Regions from separate parts of the Kitasatospora sp. NPDC022785 genome, predicted to be linked through region 2. Evidence: riboswitches for the same ligand, from Rfam matches in the RefSeq annotation. Region 2 holds a riboswitch; the other holds the start of a gene.
What was found. Region 2 has a riboswitch for S-adenosylmethionine ahead of ACZ3YO_RS01145 (aminotransferase class V-fold PLP-dependent enzyme). Riboswitches for the same ligand answer to the same signal wherever they lie in the genome.
Positions count from the first base shown of each region.

Region 1: it holds a riboswitch for S-adenosylmethionine, as region 2 does, so the genes downstream of both, thrC (threonine synthase) here and ACZ3YO_RS01145 (aminotransferase class V-fold PLP-dependent enzyme) in region 2, are expected to answer to the same signal.

Region 1 is NZ_JBVHHB010000030.1:5,973-9,009, reverse strand. Features, by position in the region: gene ACZ3YO_RS33585 (ubiquitin-like small modifier protein 1) at 336-614, opposite strand; gene thrC (threonine synthase) at 645-1,940, opposite strand; SAM riboswitch class I at 1,958-2,092, opposite strand; gene ACZ3YO_RS33575 (glucosyl-3-phosphoglycerate synthase) at 2,265-3,037, shown strand, end outside.
Region 2 is NZ_JBVHHB010000001.1:266,159-269,195, reverse strand. Features, by position in the region: gene ACZ3YO_RS01155 (rhomboid family intramembrane serine protease) at 1-155, shown strand, start outside; gene ACZ3YO_RS01150 (Lrp/AsnC ligand binding domain-containing protein) at 197-478, shown strand; gene ACZ3YO_RS01145 (aminotransferase class V-fold PLP-dependent enzyme) at 482-1,846, opposite strand; SAM riboswitch class IV at 1,897-2,014, opposite strand; gene trpD (anthranilate phosphoribosyltransferase) at 2,171-3,037, opposite strand, start outside.

The DNA of each region.
Region 1 (3,037 bases), on a different contig from region 2:
CGCGGGCCCGGCGCCGGTCTCAGCGGCCGGACAGACACCGGCGGTACGGGGCGCAACAGGGGGGCGACGACCGGTGCGAGGGGGGAGGGGAGGCCCTCTTCCCGGCCGAGCGACACTCTACTCCGACTGGCCGGGGAAATATTCCCGCCGGAATGCGGCGCGCGGGGACGGCCCGGGAAAGCGCCCGGGCGGGCGGCCTTCACGGCGGCCCCGGAAGAATCCCGGAAGCACCTGGGACACCCCGGGAACACCCGGAAGCTCGCGGGGAAATGCGAAGGCCGTCCGGGTGTACGGAATTCCGTACACCCGGACGGCCTTCCCGTCGGCGGTGCGGCTCAGCAGCCGCCGGCCACCGCGGGAATGATCGAAACGCTCGCGCCGTCCGCGATCTCGGTCGCCAGGCCCTCCGCGAACCGCACGTCGTCGTCATTGACGTAGACGTTGACGAAACGGCGCAGCTTGCCGGTGTCGTCCAGGATCCGGGCGGCGATCCCGGCGTGGTTCTTCTCCAGGTCGGCGATGACCTCACCGAGAGTGGCACCCTCGGCGGCCACCTCGGCGGCGCCGCCGGTGTAGGTGCGCAGGATGGTCGGGATGCGGACGTTGGCGCTCATGGGGCTTCTCCTTGCGGCGGGGTGGAGGGGTCAGGCGGACGCGAGGCCGGCGTCGCGGAACGACGCCAGCGTCGGGCGGATGACGGCGGTCATCCCGGCGTCGGAGACGGCGTCCAGCGTCTTCAGGCCGTCGCCGGTGTTGATCGCGACGGTCTCCTTGGCCGGGTCCAGCTGCCCGGTCTCGACCAGCTTCTTCAGTACTCCGACGGTCACCCCGCCCGCGGTCTCGGCGAAGATGCCCTCGGTCCGGGCCAGCAGCTTGATCGCGGCCACCACCTCGGCGTCCGTCACGTCCTCGACGGCGCCGCCGGTGCGGCGGGCGATGTCCAGCACGTACGGGCCGTCGGCCGGGTTGCCGATCGCCAGCGACTTGGCGATGGTGTCGGGCTTGACGGGGCGGATCACGTCGCTGCCGGTCTTGAAGGCCACCGACACCGGCGAGCAGCCCGCCGCCTGGGCACCGAAGATCCTGTACGGCCGGTCCTCGACCAGACCGAGCCTGATCAGCTCCTGTAGCCCCTTGTCGATCTTGGTCAGCTGCGAACCCGACGCGATCGGGATCACGATCTGCTCCGGCAGGCGCCAGCCCAGCTGCTCGCAGATCTCGTACGCCAGCGTCTTCGAGCCCTCGCCGTAGTACGGGCGCAGGTTGACGTTGACGAAGCCCCAGCCCTCGCCGGCCGGGTCGCCGATCAGCTCCGAGCAGAAGCGGTTCACGTCGTCGTAGTTGCCCTCGATGCCCACCAGCTCACCGCCGTAGACACCGGCCATCACGACCTTGCCCTGCTCCAGGTCGTGCGGGATGAACACGCAGGACTTGAAACCGGCCCGGGCGGCCGCGGCGCCCACCGCACCGGCCAGGTTGCCGGTCGAGGAGCAGGAGAGCGTGGTGAAACCGAACGCCCGCGCCGCCTCGATCGCACAGGCGACCACGCGGTCCTTGAACGAGTGGGTCGGGTTCCCGGAGTCGTCCTTGATGTGCAGCTGGGCGGTGAACCCGAGCTCGCGGCCCAGGTTGTCCGCCTTCACCAGCGGGGTCCAGCCGGGGTTCAGGTTGGGCTTCCCGGCCACGTCGGCCGGCACGGGCAGCAGCGGCGCGTACCGCCAGATCGACGCCGGCCCGGCCTCGATCCGCTTGCGCAGCTCCTCCGCGGCCTCGCCGCCGAAGTCGTACGCGATCTCCAGCGGCCCGAAGCACTCCAGACAGGCGAAGCTCGGACCGAGCGGGAACCGGCTACCGCACTCGCGACAGGACAGGGCGGCGGCGGGGCCGAGGTCAACGGTTGCGGGTGCGGCGCCAGAAGGAGTCGTCGCAGTGATAGCCATGATGGCGGAGGCCTCTCTCCTCATCTTCCCCGTGACGCGGTCGCGCCACAGGCCGGAATTGGCACCTGTCCCGCCGGGGCCTGTAACGACAGCCGCGCGAGAAGGTTGCCGGGACGTCAACGGGCCGTTCCCTCAGTCCCTCTGGATGAGCTCTGTGAAGTTGTTGGTCTTGCTCAACGGTGACCCCGGCGTGCGAAGGTCCGACCGCTGTACGAAGACTGTATCCGAAGGCGTCAACCCCGAACGGGACCGTCCGCCACGCGAGATGACCCGTCCCGGCCCTTCCCAGCCCGTCCCAGCCGACCCCCCGCCGAGGAGAGACCCGTGCCCGCCGACCCGACACCCGAGCTCCTCCCACAGGCGGCGTCCTGGCTGCGCCGCCGGTCGTGGAGCGCGGCCGACCGTCCGGTGCGCACCCTGCTGGACGCCAAGCGGGCCGCCGGCCGCGCGGGCACCGTCAGCGTCGTCCTGCCCGCCCTGGACGAGGAGGCCACCGTCGGCGACATCGTCCGCACCATCCGCCGCGAACTGATGGAACGCCTGCCGCTGGTCGACGAACTGGTCGTGGTCGACTCCGGCTCCGCCGACCGCACCGCCGCCGAGGCCGCCGAGGCCGGCGCCCGGGTGGTCCACCGCGACGACATCCTCCCCCGGCTGCCGGCCGCCCCCGGCAAGGGCGAGGTGCTCTGGCGCTCGCTGCTGGTCACCCGTGGGGAGATCGTCTGCTTCGTCGACGCCGACCTGCGCGAGTTCGACCCGGCCTTCGTCTCCGGCATCGTCGGCCCGCTGCTCACCGAACCGGAGATCCAGCTGGTCAAGGCCATGTACGACCGGCCGCTGGAGACCGAAGGAGCCGTGGTGCCGGCCGGCGGCGGCCGGGTCACCGAGCTGGTCGCCCGCCCGCTGCTCAACCTGCACTGGCCGGAACTCGCCGGTTTCGTCCAGCCCCTCGGCGGCGAGTACGCGGCCCGCCGCTCCCTGCTCGAACGCCTCCCGTTCCCCACCGGCTACGGCGTCGAACTCGGCCTGCTGGTCGACGCCCTGGAGACCGCCGGCCTGGACGCCCTCGCCCAGGTCGACGTCGGCGTCCGCCACCA
Region 2 (3,037 bases):
CCTGGCTGGTGCTCGGTCTCTGGTTCGCCCTGCAGTGGTGGTCGGTGCACTCGGCCGGGCCCGGGGTGGCCTACCTCGTCCACGTGATCGGCTTCTCGGCCGGCTTCCTGTACGCCTGCACGGTGGCCACCCGCCCCCCGCGACGGTCGGGCTGACGCCCGATACCCTGGCCGCACCTCACAAAGGAGCCCGAACAGTGATCACCGCCATCGTCCTGATCAAGACCAGCGTCGACCGCATCCCGGAGATCGCCGAGGCGATCGCGGCCATCGAGGGCGTCAGCGAGGTCTACTCGGTCACGGGCGGCTACGACCTGGTCGCGATGGTCCGGGTGCGCCGGCACGACGACCTGGCCGAGGTGATCCCCGGCCGGCTGAACAAGGTCCCGGGCGTGGCCCACACCGAGACCCAGATCGCCTTCCGCACCTACTCCCAGCACGACCTCGAGGCCGCCTTCGCGCTCGGCCTCGACGAGTAGGGCTCAGCCCTCCCGCCGCGTGTCCACGACGCAGCGGCCGCCCTCGTTGCGGTAGTTCCAGGCCGCGCCGTCCGTGACCAGCTCGCGGACGGCGGTCAGGAAGCGCTCGATGTGCTCGTCCGGGGTGCCGGCGCCGAAGCTGACCCGGATCGCGTTCAGGCTCCGCTCACCCGGCAGCGACGGCTCCGGCGCGCCGCACTCGGACGGTGCCACCTCCTCGTCGCCGAGCAGCGTGCGCAGCAGCGGGTGCGCGCAGAACAGGCCGTCGCGCACCCCGATGCCGTACTCGGCGGAGAGCGCGGCCGAGAAGTGCGAGCTGTTCCAGCCCTGGACGACGAAGGAGAGCACTCCCACCCGGGCCGAGTCGGCGCCGAACAGGTTGAGCACCTTGACCTGCGGAACCTCCGCCAGACCGGCCTTCAGCCGGGCGACCAGCTGCTGCTCACGGGCCTCGAGCGCGTCGAAGCCGGCGTCGGTCAGCGCCCGGCAGGCCGAGGCGACGGCGTAGGCGCCGATCACGTTCGGCGAGCCGGCCTCGTGCCGGGCCGGGCCGGTGTGCCACTGGACGGCCACCGAGCCGTCGGTCTCCCGGGCCACCGTACGGGTGGCGCCGCCGCCGGCCAGGTACGGCTCGGCCGCGTCCAGCCAGTCGGCCCGGCCGGCCAGCACGCCGGCGCCGAACGGCGCGTAGATCTTGTGCCCGGAGAAGGCGATCCAGTCCACGTCCAGCTCGCGCACCGAGACCCGGTGGTGCGGGGCGAGCTGCGCGGCGTCCAGCACCACCCGGGCGCCGTACCGGTGCGCGGTCGCGGTCAGCTCGGCGACCGGCCAGAGCTCGCCGGTGACGTTGGAGGCGCCGGTGACGCAGAGCAGCTTGGGGCCCTCGGGGGCCGCGGCCAGTGCGGCGTCCAGGGCGGCGACCGCCTCGGCCCTCGAGCGCGGAGCGCGCAGGTAGGTGACGTCCAGTCCGGCGTGCGCCCAGGGCAGCAGCGAGGCGTGGTGCTCGGTCTCGAACGCGAAGACCCGGGTGCCGGCCGGGACGGCACCGGCCAGCAGGTTCAGCGAGTCGGTGGTGGCCCGGGTGAAGACCACCTGGTCGCCCTCGCGCAGGCCGAGGAACTCGGCGACGGTACGGCGGCTCTGCTCGAACAGGTCGGTGGAGAGCTGCGACAGGTAGCCGGCGCCGCGGTGCACGCTGCCGTAGTAGGGGGCGTAGGCGGCGACGTCGTCCCAGACCCGCTGGAGCGCCGGGGAGCTGGCCGCGTAGTCGAGCGCCGCGTAGGTGACCTTCTCGCCGCTGGCCAGCGGGACCAGGACGTCGTGGCCGAGGACGGGGAGCGGGGCGCAGAGTTCGGTGGCGACGGACATGGGGATGCACTCCTCCTGGGTGAAGGACCCCGGGGAGTGCGTGTCGCCGGCGTCCGCGCTTGTCACGCGGACGGATTGCCGCGGGACCCGGTCCTCACCCAGGGCACCCCGCCACGGACGGAGGGTTGCCGGACAGCAAGCTGGGGCTTGGCGCTGTCACTCATGACCTGCCGAAGACTCTAGGTCGCGTCCGCCGGGTGGTCAAACACAGGTCCACCATCCGGACGGGGCTCGCGCTCCCGCCTGCGGGCCGCCCGGGCCCGGCGCGCTCATGCGGCGGGGCCCGCCCGGGGTCACTCCCCCGCGCGAGCCCCAACTACCGCCTCACGCCTTGCTGGTGGCCTCCGACCAGCGCTTCAGCAGGTCCAGTGCGGCGCCCGAGTCGATGGCGGCCGCGGCCCGCTCCATGCCCGCCGCCAGCTGCCCGGTGAGCGGCGCGTCGGTGAGGTCCAGCGCCACCAGCGCCGCCGCCGTGTTCAGCAGGACGGCGTCCCGCACCGGCCCGCGCTCCCCGGCCAGCAGCCGACGGGCGACGTCCGCGTTGTACGCCGGGTCCGCGCCGCGCAGCGCCTCGATGCCGACCGGCTCGATACCGACCTCGCGCGGGTCGAAGGTGGTCTCGCGGACCTCGCCGCCCCGCACGATCCAGACCCGCGAGGTGGTGGTGATGGTCAGCTCGTCCAGACCGTCGTCGCCGCGGAAGACCAGCGCACTGGAGCCGCGCCGGGCCAGCACCCCGGCGATCAGCCCGGCCAGCCGCGTGTCGAAGCAGCCGATCGCGTGGGCCGTCACCTTGGCCGGGTTGGTCAGCGGGCCCAGGATGTTGAACGCCGTCGGCACCCCGAGGTCGCGCCGGGCCGTGGCGGCGTGCCGCATCGACGGGTGGAACATGGCGGCGGAGCAGAAGGTGAGCCCGATCTCCTCGGCCACCTCGGCGACCCTCCGGGCGGAGAGGTCGAGGGCGATGCCCAGCTTCTCCAGCACGTCCGAGGAGCCGCTCGCCGAGGAGGCGGCCCGGTTGCCGTGCTTGACCACCTTGGCGCCGGCCGCCGCCGCGACGATCGCCGACATGGTCGAGATGTTGACGGTCTTGGCGCGGTCGCCGCCGGTGCCGACGACGTCCACCGCCGGGCCGGGGATGGAGAGCGGTTCGGCGTGCGCGTACATCGCGTCCACCAGGCCGGCGATCTC